DNA from 3 places in the Rhodococcus sp. NPDC004095 genome. Region 2 is predicted to be linked to each of the others. Evidence: riboswitches for the same ligand, from Rfam matches in the RefSeq annotation. Region 2 holds a riboswitch; each other region holds the start of a gene.
What was found. A riboswitch is a leader RNA that binds a small molecule or an ion and turns the genes downstream of it on or off. The one in region 2 is predicted to bind cobalamin.
Positions count from the first base shown of each region.

Region 1: linked by a shared signal. The riboswitch ahead of ACWEPG_RS04820 (cobaltochelatase subunit CobN) and the one ahead of ACWEPG_RS07745 (ABC transporter substrate-binding protein) in region 2 are both predicted to bind cobalamin.
Region 3: linked by a shared signal. The riboswitch ahead of ACWEPG_RS28175 (VWA domain-containing protein) and the one ahead of ACWEPG_RS07745 (ABC transporter substrate-binding protein) in region 2 are both predicted to bind cobalamin.

Region 1 covers NZ_JBSGGS010000002.1:377,091-383,653, reverse strand. Annotated here, with positions in the region: gene rox (rifampin monooxygenase) at 1-413, shown strand, start outside; gene ACWEPG_RS04820 (cobaltochelatase subunit CobN) at 467-4,108, opposite strand; cobalamin riboswitch at 4,144-4,280, opposite strand; gene cobG (precorrin-3B synthase) at 4,290-5,447, shown strand; gene ACWEPG_RS04810 (precorrin-8X methylmutase) at 5,477-6,103, shown strand; gene cobJ (precorrin-3B C(17)-methyltransferase) at 6,103-6,563, shown strand, end outside.
Region 2 covers NZ_JBSGGS010000003.1:353,336-359,898, reverse strand. Annotated here, with positions in the region: gene ACWEPG_RS07760 (MlaE family ABC transporter permease) at 1-168, opposite strand, end outside; gene ACWEPG_RS07755 (multicopper oxidase family protein) at 176-2,122, opposite strand; gene ACWEPG_RS07750 (TetR/AcrR family transcriptional regulator) at 2,269-2,868, shown strand; cobalamin riboswitch at 3,045-3,186, shown strand; gene ACWEPG_RS07745 (ABC transporter substrate-binding protein) at 3,245-4,300, shown strand; gene ACWEPG_RS07740 (ABC transporter ATP-binding protein) at 4,317-5,102, opposite strand; gene ACWEPG_RS07735 (FecCD family ABC transporter permease) at 5,125-6,117, opposite strand; gene ACWEPG_RS07730 (ABC transporter substrate-binding protein) at 6,234-6,563, opposite strand, start outside.
Region 3 covers NZ_JBSGGS010000026.1:30,046-36,608, reverse strand. Annotated here, with positions in the region: gene ACWEPG_RS28185 (cobyrinate a,c-diamide synthase) at 1-536, opposite strand, end outside; gene cobO (cob(I)yrinic acid a,c-diamide adenosyltransferase) at 530-1,144, opposite strand; gene ACWEPG_RS28175 (VWA domain-containing protein) at 1,293-3,230, opposite strand; adenosylcobalamin (AdoCbl) riboswitch at 3,239-3,400, opposite strand; gene mqo (malate dehydrogenase (quinone)) at 3,480-5,021, opposite strand; gene ACWEPG_RS28165 (alpha/beta hydrolase) at 5,141-6,169, shown strand; gene mtr (mycothione reductase) at 6,166-6,563, shown strand, end outside.

The sequences.
Region 1 (6,563 bases), on a different contig from region 2:
TGGAGCTGATGTCCGTCGCGCCGGGCGCCCAGGCGTTGCGCCGGCTGCTGGCCGAACTGATGGACTTCGACGAGGTCAACCGCTACCTGATCGAGAAGATCACCGCGATCGGGGTTCGTTACGACTTCGGCGAGGGGCACCGGCTCCTCGGGCGGAGGATGCGGGACGTGCGGTTGACCCGGGGGCGCCTCTACGAGCTGATGCGCGGAGGTCGCGGACTGCTGCTCGACCGGACCGGCCGGCTGTCGGTGTCGGGCTGGGCCGATCGGGTCGACCACGTCGTCGACACCGACGCCGAACTGGACGTGCCCGCGATGCTGCTGCGGCCGGACGGTCACGTGGCGTGGGTCGGCGACGATCAGCAGGACCTGCTGGGCCACCTGCCCAGGTGGTTCGGCGCAGCCGCCGACTGAGCGGTCCCGGTCGGCACGTCACGGGTGGTCGCCCGTGACGTGCCGACCCGGTGTCAGCGGTCCTCGAGGTCGCCCTCGGTTTCCAGGTACACCTGTCGCAGCCCGTCGAGGACGTCCTGCGCCGGCTCCGACCACATGTCCCGTTCGACAGCCTCGAGCAGGCGCTCGGCGATCCCGTGCAGGGCCCACGGATTCGACTGCGTCATGAACTCGCGGTTCTGCTCGTCGAGGACGTACGTCTGCGCGAGCTTCTCGTACATCCAGTCCGCGACGACGTTGGTGGTGGCGTCGTACCCGAACAGGTAGTCCACCGTCGCGGCCATCTCGAAGGCGCCCTTGTAGCCGTGGCGGCGCATCGCCTCGAGCCAGCGCGGATTGACCACCCGCGCCCGGAACACCCGCGACGTCTCCTCCGAGAGGGTGCGGGTGCGCACCGCGTCCGGTCGGGTGCTGTCGCCGATGTACGCCTCCGGGTCCTTGCCGGTCAGCGCGCGCACGGTCGCGACCATGCCGCCGTGGTACTGGAAGTAGTCGTCGGAGTCGGCGATGTCGTGCTCGCGGGTGTCGGTGTTCTTGGCCGCGACCGCGATTCGCCGGTACGCCGTCCGCATGTCGTCCGCGGCCGGGGCGCCGTCGAGGCCGCGACCGTACGCGTAGCCGCCCCAGGTGGTGTACACCTGCGCCAGATCGGCGTCGCCGCGCCAGGACTTCGAGTCGATCAGCTGCAGCAGCCCGGCACCGTAGGTGCCCGGCTTGGACCCGAAGATGCGGGTGGTGGCGCGTCGCTCATCGCCGTGCTCGGCGAGATCCGCCTGCGCGTGGGCCCGGACGAAGTTCTGCTCGGCCGGTTCGTCGAGCGCCGAGACCATCCGGACGGCGTCGTCGAGGAGCGCCAGCACGTGCGGGAACGCGTCCCGGAAGAAGCCGGAGATCCGGACCGTCACGTCCACGCGGGGCCGGCCCAGTTCGGCGAGCTCGATCACCTCGAGCCGGGTGACACGGCGGGACGCCTCGTCCCACACCGGCCGGACGCCCAGCAGCGCAAGCACTTCGGCGATGTCGTCACCCGAGGTGCGCATCGCCGAGGTGCCCCACACGCTCAGACCCACCGACGTCGGGTACTCGCCGTGATCGGCGAGATAACGCGCGAGCAGCGACTCCGCCATCGCCTGCCCGGTCTCCCACGCCAGCCGGGACGGCACGGCCTTCGGGTCCACCGAGTAGAAGTTGCGGCCGGTGGGCAGCACGTTCACCAGTCCGCGCAGCGGCGAACCGCTGGGGCCCGGTTCGATGAACCGGCCGTCGAGCGCGCGCAGCACCTGGTCGATCTCACGACCGGTGCCGCGCAGCCGCGGCACCACCTCCGCGGCGGCGAACTCGAGCACCCGGACGACGTCGGCACCGTGCTCGGCACCGACCTCCTTGGCGGCGGCGGGATCCCAGCCCGACCGCTGCAGCGCGGCGACCAGGCCGTGGGCGAGTTCCTCGATCTGGTCGACTCGTCCGCGGGCCTCGTCACCGGCCTCGCTCAGACCGAGTGCCTCCCGCAGTCCGGGGACGGTTCGTTCGCCGCCCCACATCTGCTTCGCGCGCAGTACCGCGAGAACGAGTTCGACCTCGGCGGCCCCCACGGGCGCCTGCCCGAGCACGTGCAGCCCGTCGCGGATCTGCACGTCCTTGATCTCGCACAGCCAGCCGTCGACGTGCAGCAGCATGTCGTCGAACACGTCCTCCTCGGGGCGTTCGGCCAGGCCGAGGTCGTGGTCCATCTTCGCCGCCCGCATCAGCGTCCAGATCTGCTGGCGGATCGCGGGCAGCTTCGACGGGTCGAGGGCGGAGATGTTCGAGTGCTCGTCGAGCAGCTGCTCGAGCCGGGAGATGTCGCCGTACGACTCGGCGCGCGCCATCGGCGGGATCAGGTGATCGACCAGGGTGGCGTGCGCGCGGCGCTTGGCCTGGGTGCCCTCGCCCGGGTCGTTGACCAGGAACGGGTAGATCAGCGGCAGCTCGCCGAGCGCGGCGTCGGTGCCGCACGAGGCGGACATGCCCAGGGTCTTGCCGGGCAGCCACTCCAGGTTGCCGTGCTTGCCGAGATGCACGATCGCGTCCGCTTGGAAACCTCCGGCACCCGCATCAGCTGCGATCCACCGGTACGCCGCCAGGTAGTGGTGGCTCGGCGGCAGGTCGGGGTCGTGGTAGATCGCGACCGGGTTCTCCCCGAACCCGCGGGGCGGCTGCACCATCAGCACCACGTTGCCGACCCGCAGCGCCGCGATCACGATCTCGCCGTCCGGGTCGGACGTCCGGTCGACGTACAGTTCGCCGGGCGCCGCGCCCCAGTGCTCTTCGACGGCCTCGCGGAAGTCCGCGGGCAGAGTCGCGAACCAGTCGCGGTAACGGGCCGCGGAGATGCGAATCGGGTTGCCCTCCAACTGCTCCGCCGTCAACCAGTCCGGGTCCTGTCCGCCGGCCGCGATCAGTGCGTGGATCAGCGCGTCACCGTCACCGGCCGCGAGGCCGGGCAGCGCGTCCTCCCCGTCCGCCGGGCCGAGGTCGTATCCGGCCTCGCGCATCGCGGCCAGCAGCGCGATCGCGCTGGCCGGGGTGTCCAATCCGACGGCGTTGCCGATCCGGGCGTGCTTGGTCGGGTACGCCGACAGCATCAGCGCGATCCGCTTGTCCCGGTTGGGAACGTGCCGCAGCCGCGCATGCCGGACGGCGATCCCGGCCACCCGGGCGGCACGCTCGGCGTCCGGTACGTAGGTGGTCAGTCCGTCCTCGTCGATCTCCTTGAACGAGAACGGGACCGTGATGATCCGGCCGTCGAACTCGGGCACCGCGACCTGCGTCGCGACATCCATCGGGGACAGGCCGTCGTCGTTCGACTCCCACGCCTCCCGGCTGCCGGTCAGGCACAGGCCCTGCAGGATCGGCACGTCCAGCGCGGCGAGCGCGCTGACGTCCCACGACTCGTCGTCCTCCCCCGCGGACGCGCCCGCAGGCCTGCTGCCGCCGGCCGCGAGCACCGTCACGACCATCGCGTCGACGGCGCCCAGGACGTCGAGCAGTTCCGGTTCCGCGGTGCGCAGCGAGGCACAGAAGATCGGCAGGGCCCGGGCGCCGCGGTCCTCGATCGCGCGGCAGAGCGCCTCGACGTAGGCGGTGTTCCCGGCGAGATGCTGCGCGCGGTAGTAGAGCACCGCCACGGTCGGGTTCCGTGATGTCACATTGGGGGTCGTCAGGTGACCCGATGTGACATCAGGGAACCCGGGACGGTCGAGGTGTCCCCACGTCGGGGTGTGCGCCGGGGCCTCGAACCCGACGCCGGTCAGCAGCACCGTGTCCGAGAGGAACCCGTGCAGGTGCGCCAGGTTCGCCGCGCCGCCCTCGGCGAGATAGGTGTGTGCCTGCGCCGCCACCCCGGCAGGCACCGTGGACAGTTCCATCAGTTCCGCGTCTGGTGCGAGTTCGCCGCCGAGCACGACGGTGGGCTTCCCGGCGGCGAGGACCGCGTCCAGGCCCTCCTCCCAGGCCCGGCGGCCGCCGAGGATGCGGACGATCACCAGGTCGACGCCGTCGATCAGCCCGGGCACGTCGTCGACGAGCAGCCGCGCGGGGTTCGCCCACCGGTAGTCGGCGCCACTGGCTCGTGCACTGAGCAGGTCGGTGTCGGACGTCGACAGCAACAGGATCACAGGGCTGGCCTCCTCGGGGTTTCGCGCCCCACTCGGTTCGGTGGGCAGCGTCGGAGGGTCTGACTCCCCGGGAACACCCGGGTCACAGTGGCGCGACCGCACCGGATTTGCACCGGTTTCCTCACGAGCTGCCGCAATCGCCGCTGATGCTACCGGCACGGCCCCCGTAGGCTGGTGGGTGATGTCCGATACCGAATCCGCACCTGCCCGGTCCCGACCCGACGCCTGTCCAGGGGCTCTTCAGGTGCACGAGGCCGCCGACGGCGCCCTGTCCCGGGTCCGGCTGCCCGGCGGCGCGATCACCGCAGCTCAGTTGCAGGTCCTCGCGGACGCGTCCCGCGACCTCGGCAACGGGGAGCTCGAACTCACCTCCCGCGGCAACATCCAGCTCCGCGCGGTCGCCGACCCCGACGCGTTCGCGGGCCGGCTCCGTGAGTCGGGGTTGCTGCCGTCGCCTACCCACGAACGGGTGCGGAACATCCTCGCCACCCCGTTGTCCGGGCGGATCGGCGGACTCGTCGACGTCCGCGGCTGGGTGCGGGCGCTGGACGCCGGGCTGTGCGGGGACCCGCGCCTCGCGGACCTGCCGGGCCGGGTGCTCTTCACGCTCGACGACGGCCGCGGCGACGTCTCCGCGCTGAGCGCCGACCTCGGGCTCCATGCGGTTTCCCCGGACCAGGTGGCGCTGGTGCTCGCCGGCGCCGACCACGGGGTGCGGCTGCCCGCCGACGACGGGGTCGCGATGCTGCTGGACGCGGCGCGGGCGCTGCACGAGATCCGCGGCACGCGGTGGCGTCTGCACGAGATCGACGGCGGACCGCGGCTGCTGCTCGATCGGCTGGGCCTCGGGGCGACCGCCGAGCCGATCGCCTTGACCGGACCCGAGTCCGCGGGTCCGATCGGCTGGCTCGATCAGCCCGACGGCGGGGTCACCCTCGCCGCCGGCGTGCGGTTCGGGGTGCTGCCTGCGCGCCTGGCGGACTTCCTGGTCGCCGTGGAGGCACCGATCACGGTCACGTCGTGGCGGTCGATCCTGCTGCACGACCTCGACGAAGGGGTCGCCGAACAGGTCGTCCGCGTCCTCGCCCCGATGGGCCTGATCTTCGACGCGAACTCGACGTGGCTGCAGGTCAGCGCCTGCACGGGCAGGCCAGGCTGCGCGAAGTCCCTCGCGGACGTGCGGGGCGATGCGACCGACGCCGTCCAGTCCGGTCGACTTCCCGCGGAGGGCCGCCAGCACTGGTCCGGGTGTGAGCGGCGGTGCGGCCGGCCGCGTGGCGAGGTGACCGACGTCGTCGCCACCGGCGACGGCTACCGGGTGGACCCACCCGCACGCTGAGCGTGGATCGCCCCATATCGTGGGGAGCCATGACCGACTACATCCGCGACGGAGCCGAGATCTACCGTCAGTCCTTTGCCACGATCCGGGCCGAGGCCGACCTCACCCGGTTCCCCGCGGACGTCTCACAGGCCGTCGTGCGGATGATCCACGCCTGCGGTCAGGTCGACCTCGTCGACGACGTCGCGTTCACGCCCGGCGTGGTGTCCGCGGCCCGCGCCGCGCTCCGCAACGGGGCGTCGATCTTCTGTGACGCGACGATGGTGTCGTCGGGGGTGACGCGAAAGCGCCTGCCCGCCAGGAACGATGTCGTGTGCATGCTCGGCGATCCGCGGGTGCCGGTGATCGCCGACCGTCTCGGCAACACCCGCTCGGCGGCGGCGCTGGAATTGTGGGGGCCCAAGCTGGAAGGTGCGGTCGTCGCGATCGGCAACGCCCCCACCGCGCTGTTCCACCTACTCGACATGATCGACCAGGGCGCACCGAAGCCGGCGGCGATCATCGGCTGCCCGGTCGGATTCATCGGTGCCGCCGAGTCCAAGGAGGACCTGATCCTCCGCGCCGGCGACATCGAGTACATCGTGGTGCGGGGACGCCGTGGCGGCAGCGCGATCACCGCCGCCGCACTGAACGCGATCGCCAGCGAGGTCGAGTGATGGCGGGCAAACTCTTCGGCATCGGTCTCGGCCCCGGCGACCCGGAACTGGTCACCGTCAAGGCCGCGCGGATCATCGGCGAGGCCGACGTCATCGCGTTCCACAGCGCCCGTCACGGCCGCAGCATCTCCCGCGCCGTCGCCGCCCCGTACATGCGCGAGGGACAGCTCGAGGAGCACCTGGTCTACCCGGTGACCACCGAGACCGTCGACCATCCAGGCGGCTACCAGGGCGCGATCGACGACTTCTACGCGGAGGCGTCGGAGACCCTCGCCGCGCATCTCGCCGCGGGCCGGACGGTCGCCCTGCTCGCCGCCGGGGATCCGCTTTTCTACAGCTCCTACATGCACATGCACAAGCGACTGTGCGACCGCTTCGACGCCGAGGTGATCCCCGGCGTCACCTCCATCAGCGCGGCATCCGCGGCGCTCGGGGTGCCGTTGGTCGAACGGGACGAGGT
Region 2 (6,563 bases):
CGACATCACGATCGTCGGCAGCAGCGCCACCCGGATCACGGCCCAGCACTGGTCGAGGAATTCGCGCCACTGGAACGGTGTGCGCCACAGGGCCGCCGCCGTGTCCAGGGTCAGCGCGTAGAACTCGCCGAGCGCGGAGACAGCGGCCGCTCCGGGGCGGGTGGTCACGCGCACCTCATGTGACCACCCGGTACCGCAGCATCATTTCGTGGTCCTCGTGATCGAGGATGTGGCAGTGCCACATGTAGCCCTGCAGATCACCGCCCGCGGGGTGGGAGGCGTGGTCCGCGTGCTCGGTGGTGGCGTTCTCGGTGTCGGCCACGGGATCGCCGTGCCCGGTTCCGTGATCGATCCCGTTGTGGATCGGCGTCCAGGACCCCTGCATCGTCGGCGCAGGCGCCGACGGTGCCGGGAAGGAGGCGTCCGGGTCGAAGCCCAGCTCGTCGGCCGTCGGGAAACGCACCAGGATCCGGGTGACGGTCCCGCGGTCGACCCGCACCGTGTCCTTCCATCCCGCCTCCCACGGCGCGGGTGGCAGCATCGGTCCCGCGAGGTACGGCTCCGGGTCGGGTGTCCAGCGGATTCCCAACGGCGGCTGGAGATTCGTCGCCTGCAGTTCCACGGTGCGCAGCGGCGCGCGGCCGAGGATGCGGAACATCACCAGGTGCAGGTGGATCGGGTGGGGGTCGTCGGTGACGTTGACGATGTTCCACTGCTCAACCGTGCCTGCGCGGGGCATCTCGATGTCGGGATCTGTGTAGCGAAGGTTGTTCAATGCCATGTACGCCGGAGGAATCCGCAAGGCGTACGGCTGGCTGACCGAGACGTTCCGGATCACGGACGGTGTCGGCAGCGGTGGCAGCGGATCGGGTGTGCGTCCGCCCGCCCGCAGCGTGGCCGGGACGGGTCCGCGGAACCCGCGCTCCGAACCGACGGTGAAGCGGCAGAACAGCGGCATCGCGACCTCGCCGAGCATCGCCGCCTGGAATGGGGGTGCTTCGTCGTTGCAGAGGTGCACCGAACCGCCCGCGTCGAAATCGGAGAAGTCGACCAGCAGGTCGTAGCGCTCGCCCGGCGACATGCGGATCGACGTCGTGGGGACCGGTGCGTCGAGCAGACCGCCGTCGTTGCCGATCACCCAGAACCGCATGTGGTTGTCGAAGTGCAGGTTCCACACGCTGTACGACGAGCCGTTGATCGCCCGAAACCGGTACAGCCCGCGCGCCACCGGAATGTCCGGCCACACCGCCCCGTTCACCAGGCCGAGATCTCCGACGGCACCGCCTTCCCACGAACCGGAGGGGACGACGGGCGTCGACCGCAGGCTCAGGCCGCCGTCGGCACGGAGAATCCGCTCCTGCAGGATCAGCGGCATCTCGAACTCGCCGGCGGGTAGGCCCAGGGGATTGTCGGCGGTTCCGGTGTCGAAGCGGTCGCGCAGGAAATAGGTGCCGGCGAGACCGGCGTATACGTTGGCGCGGGTGATGCCCATGGCGTGATCGTGATACCAGAGGTGCGCGGCCTCTTGGTGATTCGGAAACCGGTGCGTCAGCGTGGTGCCCGGATGGATCAGTTGCTCGGCGTGGCCGTCGCTGTCGGGTGGCGTCTCGCCGCCGTGCAGGTGCAGCACGATCGGCGGGGACGACCGGTAGCTGTGCGAGACGCCGTGCAGGCTGAGGTCGAGGTCCGCGGCGAGCGGATGGCCCTGAATCTCGTTGGTCACCTCCATCACGACGGGTTGGTCGACGTGCGCCTCGATCGTCGGGCCCAGGTACGAGACGGCGGTGTCGTCGACCCGGTAGGCGAGTGTCGAGGCCGGGCCGTGGTCGGGGTGGAACCGATGGGAGGCGTTGACCGCGGCGACTCGGAGCCTCGAACCGGACACCGTCGGCAATGGTTCGAGGCCGGCACGGAACGGGGTCGTCGGCGGTGAATGGAATAGCAGGGGGCTCTTGAACCCGTCGGTCTGGGCCGTCCCCTGCGCGACCGGACGTGCCACGCCCAGCCCGAACGCGACCCCGCCGACTCCGAGTGCGCGCAACACACTTCGGCGTCCAATTGCCCGTCCCTGCACGGTGACACCCCTTGTCGAGACTCTCGGCTCCCTCGGACCGAGGACCATACCGCACTGTATGGTATGGGCCGGGGTTTGTGTGGAGATTCGCCGCACACGTGCGCGGTGTGCCGGGATTGCCCACCGAACGGTTCGTGAACGGGCCGCGGGCGCCGTAGCTTGGAATGGCAGTACGGCATTCGAAGAGAGGCGAGATGGTGGCGAAACAGGGCGTGGCGGGTGCGAAGAAGCCGGCCCGCGCCGCCGGTGGCAAGGCCAGGCTGTCCGTCGACGACTGGATCGAGGCAGCCCTCGACCTACTGGTCCGGGAAGGTGTCACCGGGGTGAAGATCACCCGGCTGTGCGAGGAGCTCGGCGTCACCAAGGGCAGCTTCTACTGGCACTTCACCGACATCGACCACCTGATGAAGGCGGTGGCCGACCGGTGGTGCGAGATCCAGAACGAGACACTGCAGGCGCTCAAGGAGACGACGTCGATCCCGGGCGACCAACGACTCGAGGCGATGGCCGCGCAATTGACCTCGCAGCGCGGCTGGGCGGTCGAAGTCGCGGTCCGGGACTGGGCGCGCAGCGACGCACAGGTCGCCGATTCCGTTGCCCGACTGGACAACCAGGTGTTCGCCGTCGTCCAGAGTGCTCTCCTCGACCTGGGATTCGACGCGGAGGAGGCCCGGCTGCGCAGTGGGGTGCTGGTCTACGCGGGTGTCGGATTCCTGCACGCGCGCGACCACCTGCCCGAGCCGACGGTGGACGAGCTGCGGCGCATCTTCGCGCTCCTCACCGCTCGGGGCTGACGACCGGACGAGGGGTCTGTCGCAACCCGACCGCGCCTCGTGGCCGGTTTCGCCGCGCAGGACTTGGCCGACAGGTGGCGGACCGACACGGACCTACTGGCGGTCGCTTCCCGGGCATAGCGCCCACGACACCGGTGCATGCGAGGCCGAAGACCTGACCTGTGAACCTCGCCGCGATGTTCTGACCGGAGTCCGGTTGGCAATCCAGCTTGCTAGAGTCGAGCGGCCTGGCGAGGGAATCCGGTGTGAATCCGGGACTGACGCGCAGCGGTGAGGGAGAAATCCCGAGTCCGAATGCTCGCCGGCGCGGCATCCGACGATGCCGGATTGTCTCGGCGGGCCCCGCGAAAGGGCCCTCAACGAAAAGGAAGCCCCAATGGTGCTCCATCTTGCTCGCCGCCTTGCGGTCACAGCATGTTCCGCAGCCCTCCTCGCGGGCTGCAGCAGCCCATCCGATGGTGAAACCGACTCCGTCCGGCCGATCGACGCCGTGGGCGCAACCGCGTACCCGTTGACGATCGACAACTGCGGGGAGCAGGTCGTGTTCGAGGCGCCCCCGAAGCGAGCGGTGTCGCTGTATCAGAGTTCGACGGAAATCCTTCTCTCCCTTGGTCTCGCGGATCGGATGGTCGGCACGTCGACCTGGTTCGACCCGGTTCTGCCCGGTCTCGAGGCCGACAACCAGCGGGTGCCCCGGCTGGCCGACAACGATCCGTCGCTCGAGACGGTGCTGGCCACCGAGCCAGATCTGGTGACCTCGGCCAGCGCGCACACTTTCACATCGGCGGTCGTCGCCGATCGTGCCCGTTTCGCCCAGCTCGGAGTGCCGACCTACCAGTCGCCGTCCGTGTGTGTCGATTCCACGGTCAGTGGCGAGACCGTCACCAGAGACGCGCCGCTGGCGATCGACACGCTCTACCGGGAGATCCGCGAGCTGGCCGCCATCTTCGACGTCCGCGATCGCGGAGCGGCGCTGGTGGCGCAACTCGAGGAGCGTATGGCTGCCGCGCGCGCGGTCGCCGGTGAAGCGACACGGGACGGCACGGGGCCGACCGTCGCGTTCTGGTTCTCGGGTCTCGAGGCGCCCTACATGGCCGGATGCTGCTCCTCACCGGGACTTCTCGCTGAAGAGACCGGAGCGGTCAACGTGTTCGCCGATGCTCGCGACGACTGGCCCGAGGTGAATTGGGAGACCCTCGCCGACCGGGACCCGGATGTTCTGGTGCTCGGCGACCTCAGCCGCAAGCGGGTCGACGGCGACTCATTGGATACGAAGATCACCTTCCTGGAATCGAATCCGGTGACGAAGGAGCTGTCTGCCGTGCGCGAACGACGCTACGTCGTGCTCACCGGCTCCGAACTGGACCCCGGAATCCGCGAGGTCGACGCGGTGGAGAAACTTGCTGCGGGGTTGCATTCGACACGGCAGTGACCGACCCGGACTCCCGTCACGGTGCGGCCGGGACGGGAGTCCGGGTGGCGCGCCGGTAGCTGACCGACGGAACCCCGTCGTCGAGGGCGACGGTGGCCCGGACCCGGTACACGTGCTCGACGAGTTCCTCGGTGACCACCTCGGCGGGTGTGCCCGCAGCGACGACGGACCCGTGGGCCAGCACCACCACCCGGTCGCAGAACATCGCGGCCAGGTTCAGGTCGTGCAGCGCAATGTAACTGGTCATCGGGAGCTCCGAGACCAGCGCGAGGATGTCGAGCTGGTGCGCGATGTCGAGGTGATTCGTCGGCTCGTCGAGCAGGATCTCGTCCGGTTCCTGCGCGAGCGCGCGGGCGATCTGCATGCGCTGGCGTTCGCCGCCGGAGAGGGTGTGCCACCGTCGATGCGCGTGCTCGGTCATACCGGTGTGGGCCAACGCCCACTCGATCGCGGTCGAGTCCGCGGCCTCGTCGCCGCCGAACGCGCCACGGTGCGGGATCCGGCCGAGACGAACGACATCGGCGACGGTGATGTCGACCTCGGTGTCGGCGTGCTGCTCGACGGTGGCGACCCGGCGGGCGATCTGGCGCCGCCGCATCGACCGGATGTCGCTGCCGTCCAGAAGGACCCGGCCGGAGTCGGGTCGGTGGACGCCGGCGAGAACGCCGAGGAGCGAGGACTTCCCGGACCCGTTCGGCCCGAGCAGCCCGATGGTCTCGCCCGGGACGGGTTCGACGGTCACCCCGTCGAGGACCAGATTTCCGCCCCGACTCCACCCGATGTGCTTGGCGTGCAGGGGCATCAGCGGCACCGTCCTTCGCGTGTCATGAGGTTTTTCGCATCCGGAACAGGATGACCGCGAACGCGGGGACACCGATCAGCGCGGTGACGACACCGACCGGGATCTCCTGCGGTGCGAACAGGGTGCGGGCGACCGCGTCCACCCACACCATGAAGATCGCGCCGATCAGCGCGGTCGCCGGGAGCAGGCGGCTGTGGCGCGGGCCGACGAGGAACCGCGCGGCGTGCGGCAGCACCAGACCGACGAAACCGATCGCACCGGCCGCACTGACGAGCGCCGCGGTGATCAGCGCGGTGACCGTGAGCAGGAGGAACCGGATCTTGCGCACCGACACGCCCAGCGACATCGCCGCGGAGTTGCCGAAGGTCAGCGCATCCAGTGACGAGGCCACCGCCAGGCAGATCACGATGCCGAGCACCGTCACACCGCCACACAGCAGCACATCGGTCCAGTCCGCCCCACTGAGCGAACCCAACAGCCAGAACAGCACCCCGCGCGTCTGCTCGGCGTCCGCCGAGGACATCACGATGAACGAGGTCAGCGCGGAGAAGAGCTGGGTACCGGCGACACCGGCGAGGATCACTCGCGCCGTGCCACCACCGGCCCCCGCGGCGAGCGCGATCACCGCGGCGAACGCCACCACAGCGCCCGCGAAGGCACCCATCGACAGCGAGATGGCGCCGCCACCGATGCCGAGCACTGCCACCAGCACCGCACCCGTGGACGCGCCGGAGGAGATGCCGAGGACGAACGGATCGGCGAGTGGATTGCGCAGGAGCGACTGCATGATCGCGCCGCACAGGGCCAGCCCGGCCCCGCACACCGCTGCCAGAAGTGTCCGCGGGAGTCGCAGATCCCAGACGATGCCGTCCTGCAGTCGGCTCAGGCCCGACGAGCCGACACCCAGATGCTCGAGCACCACCGCGTACACGTCCCGCACCGACAGGTTCGCCGGTCCGATCGTGATCGTGACCGCGATCGAGGCGACGAGCAGGATCAGGCCGCCGCCGAGCACCGCGGTGAGGAACGGTCGCGACTCGGTGCGAGGTGACCCTGCCGACGAACCGGGTACGTCGGCACGCCGGGTGCCGCCGGCCGGGGTGGTCGCCGCGGGTTTCACAGCCGGGGCGTTCACTGCTGGGGCGCTGCCAGGTTCCACCGCTGCAGTGCGGCAGCGACCTTCTCCACACCGTCGACGGTGCGGATGGTCGGGTTCAGGTCGGCGCCGTTGACGATGACGTACCGCCTGTCCCGCACCGCGGGCATCTGCGAGGTCACCGGGTTCGATTCGAGGAAGGCGATCTTGCTGTCCAGCGCGTCGCCGTCGATGCTGCGCCGGCTCAGGTCGGCGAGGACAAGCGCGGTTGGGTTGCGGTCCGCGACCGTTTCCCAGTTGACCTGCGGCCATTCGTCGGTGGTGTCGCCGAAGACATTGGTCGCGCCGACCGAGTTCGCGATGAT
Region 3 (6,563 bases), on a different contig from region 2:
ACCCTCTCGCACGCCTGCCGCAGCACCTGCTCGTGCCGGGGGCTGCCGACCCGGTTCAGGATCACCCCGCCGATCCGCACCGCGCGGTCGAACGTGGCGAACCCGTGCAGCACCGCGGCCAGGGACTGGCTGTGCCCGCGGGCGTCGACCACGAGGACCACCGGCGCTCCGAGCAGGCCGGCGACCTGCGCGGTGGACCCCTCAGCGGCACCTTCCGGGGCCGGGTCGGCGATCTTGCCGTCGAACAGGCCCATCACGCCCTCGACGACGGCGATGTCGCAGCCCGCGCTGCCGTGGCGGTAGAGCGGCCCGATCCGATCGGCACCGACGAGTACCGGGTCCAGGTTGCGTCCGACCCGGCCTGCGGCGAGACCGTGGTAGCCGGGGTCGATGTAGTCCGGGCCCACCTTGAACGGCGCCACCCGATCCCCCACCGCCCTCAGAGCGCCGATCAAACCCGTTGCGATGGTGGTCTTTCCGCTGCCCGACGCCGGCGCGGCGATGACGACGGCAGGCGCAACCGGCTCCGTCACCACTCGATGCCCCGCTGCCCCTTGCGGCCGGCGTCCATCGGGTGCTTGACCTTCGTCATCTCGGTGACCAGGTCGGCGGCGTCGATCAGTGCCTGCGGCGCGTCCCGGCCCGTGATGACGACGTGCTGGGCGCCGGGCCGGTTGACCAGTACGTCGACCACCTCGTCCACGTCGATCCAGCCCCACTTGAGCGGGTAGGTGAACTCGTCGAGGACGTAGAACTTGTGTTCCTCGGCCGCGATTCGGCGCGCCACCTCTCGCCAACCGTCCAGCGCCACGCGGGCATGATCCTCGTCGTCACCCTTCTTGCGGGTCCACGACCAGCCGTCACCCATCTTGTTCCACTGCACCGGCCCACCGACCCCGGTGCTCTCGTGCAGGTCACCGAGGGCACGGAACGCGGCCTCCTCTCCGACCTTCCACTTCGCGGACTTGACGAACTGGAACACGGCGACGTCGAAACCCTGATTCCAGGCGCGCAGCGCCATCCCGAACGCGGCGGTGGACTTGCCCTTACCGGGGCCGGTGTGCACGGCCAGGACCGGGGCGTTGCGGCGCTGCCGAGTGGTCAGGCCGTCGTCGGGAATGTTCTCGGGGACACCCTTTGGCATACGGAATCTCCTCTACTGGAAGCGAAGTCGGGTCATGCGGCGGCCCGGGTGGGTGGCGGGATCAGGCGGCTGCACGGGTGGGTGGCGGGATCAGGCGGCGGCACGGGTGGGGGGCGGGATCAGGCGGCTGCACGGGTGGGGGGCGGGATCAGGCGGCGGCACGGACGACGCCGGCGACCTGTTCCGCGGACAGTTCGGCGAGCCGGATGCAGGCGCCGCGCAACGCCGTCGCGAGTTCCGCGGCCAGCCCGAGGCGCACCATCCCGGGTTCGCAGTCGACGACCACCGCGGCCACCGACACGTCCGCGAGCAACCCGGCCGCGACCTTCGCCCGCCGAACCGGATCGGCACCGCCGGTGGCGCGGCCGTCGGTCAGCGCGACGACCATCGCGCGGCGCTGCGGGTCACGCACCCGCTCCCGCAACACCACCTCACGGGCTTTCAGGAAGCCCTGCGCGAGTGGGGTTCTCCCACCCGTCCGCAGCGCGCGCAGGCGGCGCACCGCGACGTCGACCGAGGAGGTCGGCGGCAGCACGAGTTCCGCGGTCGCGCCGCGGACCGTGATCACCGCGACCTTGTCCCGCCGCTGGTAGGCGTCGCGCAGCAGCGACACCACCGCACCGGTGACCGCGGACAGCCGGTCCCGCGCGGCCATCGAACCGGACGCGTCGACGACGAACACGATCAGGTTGCCCTCGCGTCCCTCCTTGAGCGCACCGCGGATGTCGCCGGGCGCCAACAGCATCCGGCCGTCCCGGCGGCCACGGGCCACCTGGTGCTCGGCTGCGGCGAACAGGGTGCCGACCAGGTGCAGGCCCCGCCCGGGTTCGGTGGTGGCGCGCACGGTGCGACCGCGCGGTGACCGCGACCGCGAACGCCGGCCGGGGGCGCCCTCGCCGACTCCGGGGACGGTGAGAAGCCGAGTCCGGAACTGCGCGGACGGCGCCCCCACCGGGCGTTCGCCGGCCGTGCCGGGGCCGGGCGGGGCCGGGGCATCGGCCTGCGACGGGTCGGACGGGGCGGGGTCACCGCCGTCGGACTCGGGCTGCGGGGCGCCGCCGCCGGGACCGTCCGGGTCCGGGTCGGGTTCGGGATCGGGTTGCTGCCGGGCCTGCTCGTCGGCGTCACGCATCGCATCGTCGAGCTGCTGTGGGTCCAGGCCCGGTTCGTCGAACGGGTCGCGGCGACGACGGTGCGGCAGCGTGAGTTCGGCGGCGACCCGCACATCCTGCTCGGCGACCTCGGTCGCGCCGCGCCAGGCGGCGTGCGCGGTGGCGGTGCGCGCCAGGACCAGGTCGGCGCGCATACCGTCCACGTCGAAGGACGCGCACAGGGCCGCGATGCGGCGCAGTTCGGTGTCGGGCAGTGCGACCTCGGCCAGCGCGCCGCGTGCGGTGGCGATCCGGCCGGCGGTGTCTGCGTCGGCGGCGGCGTACCGGGCGGCGAACCCGGCCGGGTCGGCCTCGAAGTCGAGTCGGCGACGGATCACCTGCATGCGGACGTCGACGTCGCGGGAGGCGGCGACGTCCACGGCCAGACCGAACCGGTCCAGCAGCTGCGGGCGCAGCTCCCCCTCCTCCGGGTTCATGGTGCCGACCAGCACGAACTTCGCCGGATGGGAGTGCGAGACGCCGTCGCGTTCGACATGGACACGGCCCATCGCGGCGGCGTCGAGCAGCACGTCGACGAGGTGGTCGTGGAGGAGGTTGACCTCGTCGACGTAGAGCACGCCGTCGTGCGCGGCGGCCAGCAACCCGGGCTGGAACGCCCGCTCGCCGTCGCGCAGCACCTTCTCCAGGTCGAGGGACCCGACGACGCGGTCCTCCGTCGCACCGACCGGAAGCTCCACCAGGCGGGCCGGGGTGCCGGAGGACGTCGGGGGCAGCAGTGCGGCGAGGGCGCGGACCACCGTGGACTTGGCGGTGCCCTTCTCGCCGCGGACCAGCACGCCACCGATGCCGGGATGCACCGCGCACAGGGTCAACGCCAGACGCAGCTGGTCCTGGCCGACGATCGCACTGAACGGGAAGCCCGGCTCGGCAGCCGAACCCTGTTGCGGCACGGCGGCCGAATCATGTTGCGCCACGGCGACACTCCCCTCACTCCCCGGTCTCCACGCCGGGGGTCGGACGAAAGGTTCCGCCGCCGCGGCGATCTGACTTCGGACGCGCTCATGGGCCTGCGTCCGTCACAGTGGCGGGACCGTGCCTGATTCACACAGGACTTCCCCGCGGCGGAGAACATCGATGTTCGGTGCCGACTCTATCCGGTGAGACGACACCGGCCGCCACCTGGCCCGGACGGGCAGGTGACGGCCGGTTGGGGATCCGACGGATCAGGCCGAGGCGGCTGCGGCGACCTCGGCGGGCGCCTCCAGCTCGAGAGCCTTGTTGCTCCAGTCCCACACCTCGCGGAACAGGGACTCGTTGTCCGACAGCTTCAGGCCCAGTGACGGAACCATCTGCTTGAGCTGCGGCTCCCACGCGGTCCAGCGGTCACCGAAGCAGCGCTGCAGGACGTCGAGCATTGCGGGGACCGCGGTCGACGCACCGGGCGAGGCACCGAGCAGGCCCGCGATGGTGCCGTCGGCCGCGTTGATGACCGCGGTGCCGAACTCGAGCACGCCACCGTTGCCCTTCTTGCGGATCACCTGCACGCGCTGGCCCGCGGTGATCAGTTCCCAGTCGCCGCCGGTCGCGCGCGGCACGAACTCGCGAAGGGTCTCGATGCGGTCGTCGGCCGACTGCAGCAGCTCACCGATGAGGTACTTGGTCAGGCCAAGCTCGGTGACGCCGACGCCGAGCATGGACATCAGGTTGTTCGGCTTGATCGAGCCGGGCAGGTCGGTGACCTTGCCGTTCTTGAGGAACTTCGGGGACCAGCCTGCGTACGGGCCGAACAGCAGGCCCTTCTTGCCACCGATGACACGGGTGTCGAGGTGCGGGACCGACATCGGCGGCGCACCGACGGCGGCCTTGCCGTAGACCTTGGCGTTGTGCTGGTCGATGAGCTCGGGGTTGGTGCAGCGCAGGAACTCGCCGGAGACCGGGAAGCCACCGAAGCCCTTGGCCTCGGCGATGCCGGACTTCTGCAGCAGGTGCAGCGCTCCGCCGCCGGCGCCGACGAACACGAACTTCGCGTTCACGGTCTTCTTGTCGCCGGTCCGCTGGTTGACCACCTTGAGCGTCCAGCTGCCGTCGGACTGCTTGGTGATGTTGCGCACGTCGTGACCGAAGTACACGCTCCCGCCGGTCGCGCCGATGTTGCCGAGGAGCTGCTTGGTGAGGGCGCCGAAGTCGACGTCGGTGCCACCCTCGGTCCAGTTCAGGGCGACGGGGTCGGAGAAGTCACGACCCTTGGCCATCAGCGGCAGCCGCTTGGTGAACTCGTCCGGGCGCTCGGTGTACTCCATGCCCGCGAACAGCGGGTGGCCGGCGAGGGCGTCGTAGCGGGCCCGCAGGTACTTCACGTTCTCAGCCCCGTGCACGAAGCTCACGTGCGGGATCGGGTTGATGAACTCCTTGGGCTCGGTCAGGATGCCGGCCTCGATCGCGTACGACCAGAACTGGCGCGAGACCTGGAACTGCTCGTTGACGTTGACGGCCTTGGTGATGTCCACCGAGCCGTCCTTGTTCGCAGGCGTGTAGTTGAGCTCGCACAGCGCCGAGTGTCCGGTGCCGGCGTTGTTCCACGGGTCGCTGCTCTCGGCAGCGGCGGCGTCGAGTCGCTCGAACACGCTGATCGACCAGTCCGGCTGCAGCTGCCGGAGGAGCGCTCCGAGCGTGGCACTCATGATGCCCGCACCCACGAGAACTACATCGGTCTTGGTCTGTACCGCGGTGTTGTCTGACACTGGAGAATCGACTTCCTTGTCCATTGGCAGCGGCAGTCGCGCCGACTGCCCGCGCATAGGTTACCTGCGCGTATGAGCAGGGTTTACCTCGCCTCAATTGTGCGCCCCCGGCCGGTCACGAACGACCATTACGATTGTGATTTGTGACTACCTGGGTGCCGGACCTCCTCGGTGACGGCTACGAACAGACGACTCTGCCCCTCGGCGACGACCCCGACGGCGAGGGCGAGGTGGTCGCGACGCTGGTCCGGTACCGCCCGGCGGGCGCGACCCCACGGCGTCGCGCCGTGCTCTACCTGCACGGATTCACCGACTACTTCTTCCAGACGCACGTCGCCGAGCACTTCCACGACCGCGGCTACGACTTCTACGCACTCGATCTGCGCAAGTGCGGCCGGTCACGACGCCCGGACCAGACCCCGCATTTCGTGACGGATCTCGCACTGTACGACGCCGAGCTGGACTGGGCGCTGGAGACGGTCCGCGAGCAGACGCACGGCGGTTCGGTGTTGTTGACCGGGCACTCGACGGGCGGCCTGATCCTGCCGCTGTGGCTGGACCGGGTGAACCGCCGCCCCGGCGGCAGCACCGGCGCCGGCATCGCCGGCCTGATCCTCAACAGCCCGTGGTTCGACCTGCAGGGCCCGTCGTACGTGCGCAGCGCGGGCACGGTCGCGATCCGGACCGTCGGACGACTCAAGGACAGGCTCGAACTCAAGCAACCGCCGATCGACGTGTACGGCCGCACCCTGCACCGCAGTCACGGCGGCGAGTGGGACTACGACCTCGAGTGGAAGCCGTTGCGCGGCTTCGGGGTCACGTTCGGATGGCTGCGCGCGGTCCGGCGGGCGCAGGCCCATCTGCACCACGGGCTCGACATCGGGGTGCCGTCGCTGATCCTGCGGTCGAAGTCGACCCACTACTCGATGCGGTACACCGAGAAGTCGGAGGTCGCGGACCTGGTGCTCGACGTCAAGCAGATCGCGCGCTGGGCCGGATGCCTCGGCGACCGCACCACGATCGTCCCGATCGAGGGAGCCCGGCACGACGTGTTCCTGTCCCGGGAGGTGCCGCGCAAGCAGGCGTTCGACGAGGTGGACCAGTGGCTGGGCTGGCTCGAAGCGCAGGGCGTCCCGGAGGGACAGGGCATCTCGGAAGGACAGGGCGCGTGACGCACTTCGACCTGGCGATCATCGGATCCGGTTCCGGCAACACCATTCTCGACGAGAGGTTCGCGGACCTGAAGGTCGCGATCTGCGAAGGCGGCACCTTCGGCGGCACCTGCCTGAACGTGGGGTGCATCCCGACGAAGATGTTCGTCTACGCAGCCGAGGTCGCCCGTACCGTGCGCGACGCCGCCCGGTACGGCGTCGACGCCCACGTCGACAAGGTGCGCTGGCCCGACATCGTGGGCCGGGTCTTCGACCGGATCGACCCCATCTCGGCGGGCGGCGAACGCTACCGCCGCGACGAGAACCCGAACACCACGCTGTTCTCCGGCTACGCCACCTTCACGGGTCCGCGGACGATCAGCACCGGCACCGGCGAGGTGATCACCGCGGACCA